3 regions of the Paenibacillus sp. GQ49 genome follow, and region 2 is predicted to be linked to each of the others. Evidence: predicted binding sites of a transcription regulator. Region 2 holds the regulator's gene; each other region holds the start of a gene.
What was found. Region 2 encodes NrdR, which represses ribonucleotide reductase genes. Its sites were predicted from a motif close to AACACNATATATNGTGTT; they were not measured.
Positions count from the first base shown of each region.

Region 1: AC6CIF_RS02165 (adenosylcobalamin-dependent ribonucleoside-diphosphate reductase) is a predicted target of NrdR. The motif match lies at 1,621-1,638, and genes of this name have one in related genera.
Region 3: AC6CIF_RS08085 (anaerobic ribonucleoside triphosphate reductase) is a predicted target of NrdR. The motif match lies at 1,631-1,648, and genes of this name have one in related genera.

Region 1 covers NZ_JCAXEL010000001.1:469,378-472,663, reverse strand. The annotation lists gene AC6CIF_RS02170 (DEAD/DEAH box helicase) at 1-1,169, opposite strand, end outside; gene AC6CIF_RS02165 (adenosylcobalamin-dependent ribonucleoside-diphosphate reductase) at 1,700-3,286, shown strand, end outside.
Region 2 covers NZ_JCAXEL010000001.1:606,460-609,745, forward strand. The annotation lists gene AC6CIF_RS02805 (S-layer homology domain-containing protein) at 1-528, shown strand, start outside; tRNA gene AC6CIF_RS02810 (tRNA-Ala) at 776-848, opposite strand; gene nrdR (transcriptional regulator NrdR) at 1,034-1,501, opposite strand; gene AC6CIF_RS02820 (alpha/beta-type small acid-soluble spore protein) at 1,618-1,839, shown strand; gene AC6CIF_RS02825 (lytic transglycosylase domain-containing protein) at 1,922-2,485, opposite strand; gene coaE (dephospho-CoA kinase) at 2,482-3,078, opposite strand; gene AC6CIF_RS02835 (manganese efflux pump) at 3,088-3,286, opposite strand, start outside.
Region 3 covers NZ_JCAXEL010000003.1:201,416-204,701, reverse strand. The annotation lists gene AC6CIF_RS08090 (hybrid sensor histidine kinase/response regulator) at 1-1,212, opposite strand, end outside; gene AC6CIF_RS08085 (anaerobic ribonucleoside triphosphate reductase) at 1,694-3,286, shown strand, end outside.

The DNA of each region.
Region 1 (3,286 bases), 140 kb from region 2:
TCATTCATGTTCCGAATCAGTTCCATTGTTTTCTCGGCTTTGGTATTTTCCTTGATCGCTTTAATATGGGCAACGAGTTCCCAAATCTTGTCCCGAAGGGGAGAGTCTAGCGGAAGTTTCTTCGACAGATTAACCAGCGTCACAAATACAGCATCCCGACTGCTGCACACTTCACGCTGCAATGTAACAAGGGAGAGCATGCTGCTCAGATTGCCGCCAGCTTCCTGGTACTGGTCTTTGACAAAGGAAGTCACGCCATCATAAAGCGCTTGTTCTTCGGGCGATAGTTGCAGATTCACGTTGGAGACGTTCCGTTTGGTAAATTGAACAGGGCCTTCGCCGCGACGGTTACGAATCATGACTTTGGATAACTCGTTTTTAAGCTGTTCCTGATTTTTCGGAACCCGTTTGTCTACAACAAAGTTGGCCGCAAAGTCACCCTGACGACCTAGTTGACCGGGCTTCAGTAGGTTGATCAGATTGAACAATTCACTCATATCGTTCTGCACAGGTGTAGCTGTGAGCAGCAGGCAATACTTTTTGCGCAATTTCAGCATGAATTGATAGTTGGTTGTTTTCTTGTTTTTGAGTTTATGAGCCTCGTCAATAATAATCATGTCGTAATCAGTATTCAGCAGCATATCTTTATGCGGGTCACGTTTGGCTGTATCCATGGAAGCAACAACCACTTCATTCTGCCAGGAATAGGCCTTTTTCTGGGCAATAGCAGGGATGCCAAATTTTGAATTCAACTCCCGTACCCATTGCAACACAAGAGAGGCTGGCACGAGAATGAGTACCTTGGATACAAGACCTCGAACCATATATTCTTTCAGAATGAGACCGGCTTCAATGGTTTTGCCCAGACCCACCTCATCGGCGAGAATGGCCCGGCCTGACATTTCAAATAATACTCTGCGTGCAGTGTCCATCTGGTGAGGGAGTGGAGTGAGACCTTGTAGATGCTTGAGACATTGGATCTCGTCAAAATTGGGAATCAGGTTGGTCTCTTCGGCTTGAATGCCGAGTTGGAAGAGTCGATAATCCCCCCAAGGACCTCCTTTATCCAGTCGTGATTCCAATTGATTAATCCAGCTTCGATCAAATTCCAACGGAACGGGCAGCTCGGCTACAGGTTGATTCGTGTGGTGCGGGTTTTTCCGGTTCATGGTGTTTCCTCCCCTGCCATACGTGATGACGTTTTATTCGTAGGTAATAGTATGGACGAATGAGAGTCAGTTCATAACTATGTGGGTTCAAATAAGGAATATTTACACTTGTCACTCCGATGACAGAATAACCTTCCAATCGCTGTTATCCCCAGATTTTTTTGATTCCCTTGTCCAAAGGGGGAAAACCCGGGGATAAAGGCGAACGCTTCGCTTTTTCAGGTTTTTTCTGTCCTCTCCGTTGACGTGCAAATGATTAGTTTAACTTATATTGAACCCAGAAATTTAGTAAAGGCACATTTTTTTTCTGTCCCAAAAAAATTCACAGATATCGTATTCATGCGTATGAGGGTGTGTGAAGAAGATTGTCCGAGCAGGGGAGTCTATAAAATAAGGTCTGTGATAAAAGTCATATGGAAAATCAATATATGGTGTATTATACTGGATTTATATCACTATATGTGGTGTATCGTCATAATTTACTCTTATAGTGAAAATGGAGCTTTATACCGGGGAGGTTGAATGTAGCGATGAAATCGAACCAACGATCGTACCAATTAGAAGGACTTAGCGAAAAAATATTTCTGGACCGATACGCCTGGAAGGACGCTGATTCGAATCATGCCAAGGTTGGAGATGTGGTATTGGTATTAACGAAGGATGATCCGAAGTTCCCAACCAAGGAAGTGGGCGAAATCATAGAACGTCAGGGTCAGCTTGTACAGGTAAGGACTCGAAGCGGAGAGATCATCGAGACAAACGTGGAGAAATTGACACTCAACATAGAAAAAACACCGGAAGAGATGTGGGACCGTCTTGCCAAAGCGATGGCTTCTGTCGAATCCACAGCCGAGCAGCGGGCAACGTGGGAATCCAAGTTCCGCTCTGTGCTGGAAGATTGGAAGTTAGTACCCGGAGGCCGCATTGCTGCCGGTGCGGGGGCAAGCGATGAGTTAACACTTTTCAATTGTTATGTCATTCCGTCTCCGCAAGACAGTCGGGGTGGCATCATGAAGACTTTGACCGAGATGACGGAGATTATGGCACGTGGGGGAGGTGTTGGCATTAATTTGTCCTCTTTGCGTCCTCGCCGAGCGGTGGTGAAAGGTGTCAACGGATCATCCAGCGGTTCCGTATCGTGGGGAGGATTGTTCAGTTATACGACTGGACTGATTGAACAGGGTGGGAGCCGCCGGGGTGCGCTCATGCTGATGATGAATGACTGGCATCCGGATGTGCTTGATTTTATTACCGTGAAACAAACGATGGGGCAGGTGACCAATGCCAATCTGTCTGTATGTGTGAGCAACGCATTTATGGAGGCTGTCAAGCAGGACGGTGATTGGGACTTGGTTTTCCCCGATACAAACGATCCAGACTATGATACCGAGTGGAACGGGGATATGCAGCAGTGGAAAGCCGCAGGTCATTCGGTGGTGCACTATCGTACACTGAAGGCTCGCGAAATCTGGCATACCATTATTGAATCAGCCTGGAAATCGGCAGAGCCTGGTGTGGTATTCATGGAGTACTATAACCAGATGTCCAACAGCTGGTACTTCAATCCGATTATCTGTACTAATCCGTGCGGGGAACAAGGCCTGCCTGGCTGGGGTGTATGTAATCTGTCTGCCATTAATCTGTCCAAATTCTACAATGAAACAAATCATGATGTGGCATGGGATGAACTGGCGGAAACCACTCGCATCTCGACTAGATTTTTGGACAATGTTATCGATGCAACACCATATCATTTTGAGGAAAATAGACTGAATCAGCAGCGTGAACGCCGGGTTGGGCTTGGCACAATGGGACTGGCAGAGCTGATGATTAAGCTGCGTATTCGATACGGCAGTCCTGAATCTCTTGTTTTTCTGGATAAACTGTATGGATTCATGGCGAAGGAGGCCTATCTGGCATCGGCAGAGATTGCAGCAGAGAAGGGAGCTTTTCCAGCTTTCGAAGCTGAACCGTATTTACAGAGTGGATTCATGAAAAACATGGTTGCGACGTACCCTGAAGTGGGAGAGGCCATCCGTAAACAGGGCATTCGAAATGTCACACTGATCACACAAGCGCCAACGGGAAGTACAGGTACGATGGTGGGCACATCAACA
Region 2 (3,286 bases):
GACGACTGGTTCTACAACGATATAAATTTCGCCTACACATACAATCTTTTCAACGGCACGACGTCCACAACGTTCTCACCTGGCAACGCAATGACGCGTGCAATGTTCGTGCAGGTACTGACCAATCTTGAGAACGTAAACCTCTACAGCTACACGAGTTCCCGCTTTAGCGACGTGACGGACGGACAATGGTACACGGCAGCAGCCGAGTGGACAGCCGAAAAAGGCATAGTCAACGGTACAAACGCAGACCTGTTTGATCCCAATTCACCGATGACGCGCGAGCAGATGCTGGTGATACTGTACAACTACATGAAGTACAAGGGCTATGAGCTACCTGATAGCCACGCTAAGTCCTTCACAGACGAGAGTGAGATCAGCTCTTGGGCGTTGGAGGCCGTTCAGGCACTACGGGACATCGGCATTGTAGTAGGCAAGCCGGACAACTTTTTTGCTCCCAAAGCCACCGCCACCCGCGCCGAAGTAGCCACGATCTTTGTAAGGTTCGTCGAATATCTGGCTAAGTGAAAGCGTATACAGATAAATGCAGACCCTTCCGGTTGGACAATATCCAGCCGGAAGGGTCTCCTTGTTTTCAAACTGAAATTTTTTTGACAACTCCACAGTCAGGACTTTAAACCCTCTATTTTTGCATCTAGAATATTCGTCACCAGGCTCGTCACCAAGTCCAAAAATTCTAATTAATTAATGCATGTTCTGATTTATTTCACCACAAAAAAACGCCATCACAATAATGTGATGGCGTTCTTGACTATGGAGCCTAGGGGGATCGAACCCCTGACCTCATCGCTGCCAGCGATGCGCTCTCCCAGCTGAGCTAAGGCCCCAGGATATGAAATAGATAACTTGTCCAGCACTGCTACGTTCCACAGGCGACTCCTATATCATATAAAATCCAGCTTTCGCTGTCAATCACTTTCTCAAGATCTAAAGTGATTGGAGAAGAACAACCGATTTCTCTGGTACACACGGACTGGAACTCCAGACTGCTCTTCTCCCTTTACCAACTTCACTAATCCTCCAGATCGTCTTTGGACAACAGGGATTTCAGCTCTTTCATGAACATATTGATATCTTTGAACTGGCGGTAAACCGACGCAAAACGGACATACGCCACTTCATCGACTGGAAACAACTGTTCCATCAACAACTCACCAATCTGGCGACTCTCAACTTCAGCATCTGCTGTATTGCGCAGAGATTTCTCTACTTCAGATACCATCATCTCCAGGGTCTCTACGGAGACTGGACGTTTCTCACAGGCACGAATAAGCCCGCGGAGAATCTTGTCCCGGCTGAACTCTTCCCGGCTGCCATCTTTCTTAATGACGATCAGTGGAGTCTCCTCAATCATCTCAAACGTTGTAAATCTTCGGGCACACTGCTCACACTCACGGCGACGACGAATGGATTTTGCCTCGTTGGCCGGACGCGAATCAAGCACTTTGGTACCCATATAACCGCAATAAGGACACTTCAAATCAGATCACTTCCCACGTTTTACTTTTTACCACATATTCCCTGTCTTGATTTTGTAATGAAAAATGCATTGCCGACACATAATACTTTTACCAACCCGCGAGGAGGTGAACAGCAATGGCACAAAGCAATGGTAACTCCAACAACCTGGTGGTAACTAAAGCTTCCGCAGCACTCGAGCAAATGAAATATGAAGTTGCTCAAGAACTCGGAATCAGCATCCCACAAGACGGATACCAAGGTAACATGACTTCTTACGAGAACGGTTCGATCGGTGGATACATCACGAAGCGTCTGGTAACAATTGCAGAACAGCAATTGGCAGGTCAATACCAATAATATCTGCATCGTAATAGGCTACACAGAGGAGCATGGAGCGGCCGGTGAATAACCGGCCTGCTCTGTGCTTCTACTTATATACTTAGAACGTATTATAGATCTTTACATACTGATTATAATAGTAAATGACTCTTTGTACATAGTGACGCGTCTCACCAAACGGAATATCTTTCACCGTATCGAACGAGCCATCCCACACACCATCTCTAAGCCAACTGTTTACTTTGCCTGGTCCCGCATTATAGGCAGCGATCATAACTGCTTCATTGCCATCGAATTGATCGGATAGATTCCGTAGATACCATGTACCTAACTGAATATTGCGTTCAGGCTCGTGCTTTAATTCCTCCAGCGAAGTGTCGGGAATTTTGGCTTGTTCCAGTATCCAGTTTGCCGTGTCTGGCATCAGTTGCATGAGCCCAATGGCACCTCGTTTGGATTCCTTGCTTGTCTTAAAATTGGTCTCCACTTTGATAATGGAAGCAATAAGAAACGGATCAACCTCATAACTCTGAGATTGGGCACGAATCTCTTCCTTATAATGAATGGGATAGAACCATGCCATCCAGTTTGTATTCAGAAATAACACCAGTACAAAGGACACAAACATCAACAGCAGTACACGTTTCTTACGCAATATTCTCATAACAAACCCTTACGCTGTAGATATGAGTCAATTTGCTGCTCCGTCGCAGACCATAAGCCGCTGTTATCGATGACAATGTCTGCCAGCTGTTTTTTGCGCTCAATATCCATCTGTACATCCATTCGAGCCTCGGCCTGTGCTGCAGTCATTCCATCCCGACTCATCAAGCGATCTCGTTGCACCGATCTCGGGACATATACGACCATGACTTCCTCGAAACCGTCCTCCAGACCTGATTCGTAGAGCAATGGAATATCAGACACCACAAGTTTATCCGGATGTTGCAATTCGTATGCAGCAGCCCGTTCGCGCATCTCTCTTCGGATCGCCGGATGTGTAATGGCCTCCAATGCCTTCCGTTCCTCTGGTTGTTGAAAAACAATGCTTCCGAGCTTTTTCCGATCCAGTGTTCCATCTTCGTTCAGTATGGCTTGTCCAAACCGCTTAACAGCGGCGGCCAACACGGGATGCCCGGGCATCATAACTTCCCGGGCAATAACGTCTGCATCGATGAGCAACGCTCCCTTACTGGCGAGATAGGCGGAAACACTGCTTTTGCCTGTCGCGATCCCGCCGGTTAAGCCTATATTCATCGTTTCACCTCATAACAACTTCATTATTCCCATAATCATTAACAATAGCGCTGGCAATACAGACAGTCTTCGCATCCAGCGCAGAGCTGAGAATCGTAGGCCAACCTTCATGCCGAGTGACAGAAACGCCCCACTAAACAGTGCAATAATGAGTGCTGTCCATAGTGTAGGGAATCCCAGAAGTGCCGCTCCCAATCCTGCCCCAAAC
Region 3 (3,286 bases), on a different contig from region 2:
CGTCTCATTTTCCTTCACACTGCTCACCTGAATACGGCCATGCATGAGAATGGCAAGATTCTGGCTTACAGCTAAACCCAGATTGCTTCCAATCAGTTTTTGGATATTCAATTTTTCATCTTGGCTGTTAAAGGTTGGTTTCTTCTTGTCCGATAACATCTGACCCGTGTAATTCACCTTGAGCAGAAGTGTACCGGTCTCTTCGGTCTCTTCTCCGTTCACCACTGCCGTGATCAGGACGGAGCCCTCACGCGTTGAATCGAGAGCGTATTGAATGACATGTGCAAGCAGCTGTCCGATCTTGATCTCATCACCAACGAATACTTGCGACACATTCAGCTCCAGATTTAATCCCAGCTCAATGTTCTTGCCAGCCGCAATTCCCGCATAAAGATAGACCGTATTCTCGATTGTACCTACCAGATCGAAAGGATCATCATGTATAACCGTTTTACCTGTCTCATTGATGTTGAAATTCATCATATTGTTCAACAAAGAAAGTAGAATATTGCCGCTCGTCTCAATCATATTCACATATTCTGACTGCTCCTCAGGCATATCCGGTGTACGTATCAGATCAGTCAGTCCCAGAATGCCATTCAACGGATTGCGAATCTCATGACTCATCAGCTTTAGCATCTGTGATTTGGTCATGGCCTCCGATTCAGCTCGTTCTTTCTCTGCCTGGAGCTGCTCTTGCATTTGTTCCGAATCACTCAGTTTACGCTCCTGAAGATGCAGTGTGCTCTCCAGGTCCACAACATAGCCAAGGAATACAGCCATCGCCTTCAGCGTCTTCATGTCGGTTTCACTGATTACATAATCAGGATTATCCATCAGACAGATGGTCCCGAATGTTTCGCCAGATCTTCGCATGATAGGCACGCCCACGAAGAAACGATTGCCGAGCCCGCTCGTGACATCCATGAATCTTGTCATCGGATGTTCACATGTATTCTGGATTGTAAGGTTCTCATGTTTATCTTTTAATACCAAGCTGCAGTAAGAATCTTCAAATGGAAGTTCGCTACCTTTTACAATCAATTCTTCCTTGCGATTGAACGCCTCCAGAATGACATTCGTCAAACCGTCATTCGTAGCAACAAAGATGGTATTGACCTTCAATATACCACTTAGTACGTCTACAATATGGGCCGCAGCTTCCTGTATATCTTCATAGAAGCCTCTCGTAATGCCTTCTGCCGTCCCCATGATCCACCCCTTTTATCTTAGCTGCACTATCCAATCTGTAGATCATAATTGTGTAATCACGTACAAGGGTTCATCAAAAAATCCGAATAGCTGTCACAATCTATACTTATATGATTAACACCGTAGCTGTATAAGAGAATCATACTTCCTGTTTATTGCCCATTTGCGGTTAAAACAGTTCTTAAACGGATGGATTAACAAACGAAAAATTATGGCAAAACGCCTTTTCAGATTGATTAAAGTCCATCCTGTCCAACTTCGGATATTATCCTTGCAGGATAACTAGAAATTATACGCTTCTACTCAAACTTTGGGAACCTTTATCCACAGCAATTAAAGGAAAGTCCGCTTTGTCCTGTAAACTATGTGACCATTATCACACCCAAAAAACCACATATAGTTTATAAATGGATAAGAGGAATCTACATATAGTGTTATACGGAAATTGAATGATATTCAATCATTTTAGGAGGAACCTTACATGAACATGCTTGAGTATGCCACTCCACCGGCATCCGATCTATTATCCGACCTGGGAAGACGAATTATTGGCGCAGAAGACGCCGATACGCTGAGGGAAAATGCCAATCTGAACGGAGACTCCTTCAGCGGCAAGATGAGCAGGCTCGGTTCGGAGACAGCCAAGTGGCATGCTCTGCGTCATGTGTTGCCGGAAGAGCTTGCCCAAGCTGTGGAGAATGGGGATCTGTATGTACACGATCTGGATCAGTATGCACTTGGAACGACCAACTGCATCTTTATCCCGTTTGACCGTCTTCTGGCTGCAGGTTTCAATACAGGTAACGGATCGGTTCGCACACCTCAGACCATCATGTCTGCCATGGCCTTGGTTGCGATCATCTTCCAGTCCCAGCAGAACAGTCAATACGGTGGTGTGTCAGCCAATAAAATCGACTGGGATCTAGCTCCCTATGTACAGCGATCGTTCCGCAAACATTACCGCAAAGGGCAACGGCTCTTCGGTGAAAATGTCCTGATCGGGGATGAACAGCTTCATCTGGATAGCATCGAAGCGAAGAATCAGTGCCCGCAGGCGTATGCCTTCGCCTATGAAGAGACTGAACTGGAGACAGGACAAGCTGCTGAATCGCTGATTCATAACCTGAATACGATGAGCAGTCGTGCAGGTGGTCAGATTCCATTCACTTCACTGAACTATGGATTATGTACATCAGCAGAAGGTCGGCTGGTATCACGCTCATTGCTGGAAGCAACCATCCGTGGCCTGGGCAACGGGGAGACTCCCGTGTTCCCTCAACATATTTTCCAATGTAAACAGGGGATCAATCAGGCTCAAGGAGAGCTGAACTATGATCTGTTCCGGCTCGCAGTCACCTGTTCATCCCGGCGGATGTATCCCAACTTTGTCAATGTGGATGCCTCTTTCAATCTGCCTTTCTATCATCCGGAAGATCCGGATACGATCATCGCAACTATGGGATGCCGCACACGTACACTGGCTGACCGCTTTGGTCGCAATCGTCAAAGTGGTAAAGGTAATCTGTCCTTCAACACCATTAACCTCGTGAAACTGGGCATCCGGTTTGGCATCTGCCAAGGTGCCAGAGCTGTCGCTGACCGGGCCGGATTCTATACTGCTTTGGAGTCGGTTATGCATAATGCCGCTTCCGGCCTGCTGCACCGCTACCGAATTCAGACAGCACAGCCTGCCAAGGCATCGGACTTCATGATGCGAGAGGGTGTATGGGAAGGTGGAGAACAGCTTGGCCCGAACGAGCCGGTTGCCGATCTTTTAAAGCATGGAACATTATCTCTTGGTTTTATCGGTCTTGCGGAATGTATGACAGCTCTCTATGGGCGCCATCATGGGCAGGACACTCATGTACATCGTGAAGCACTGAACATTATTCGGACCATGAGAGAGTTCTGTGACCGGATGAGCGAGCAGCATAACCTGAATATCACCCTGTTTGCCACACCTGCTGAAGGGTTGTCCGGCAAATTCACGAAAATCGACAGAGAGCGTTATGGTCTCATTCCTGGAGTTAATGATCGGGAGTATTATACGAACTCATTCCATATCCCGGTATAC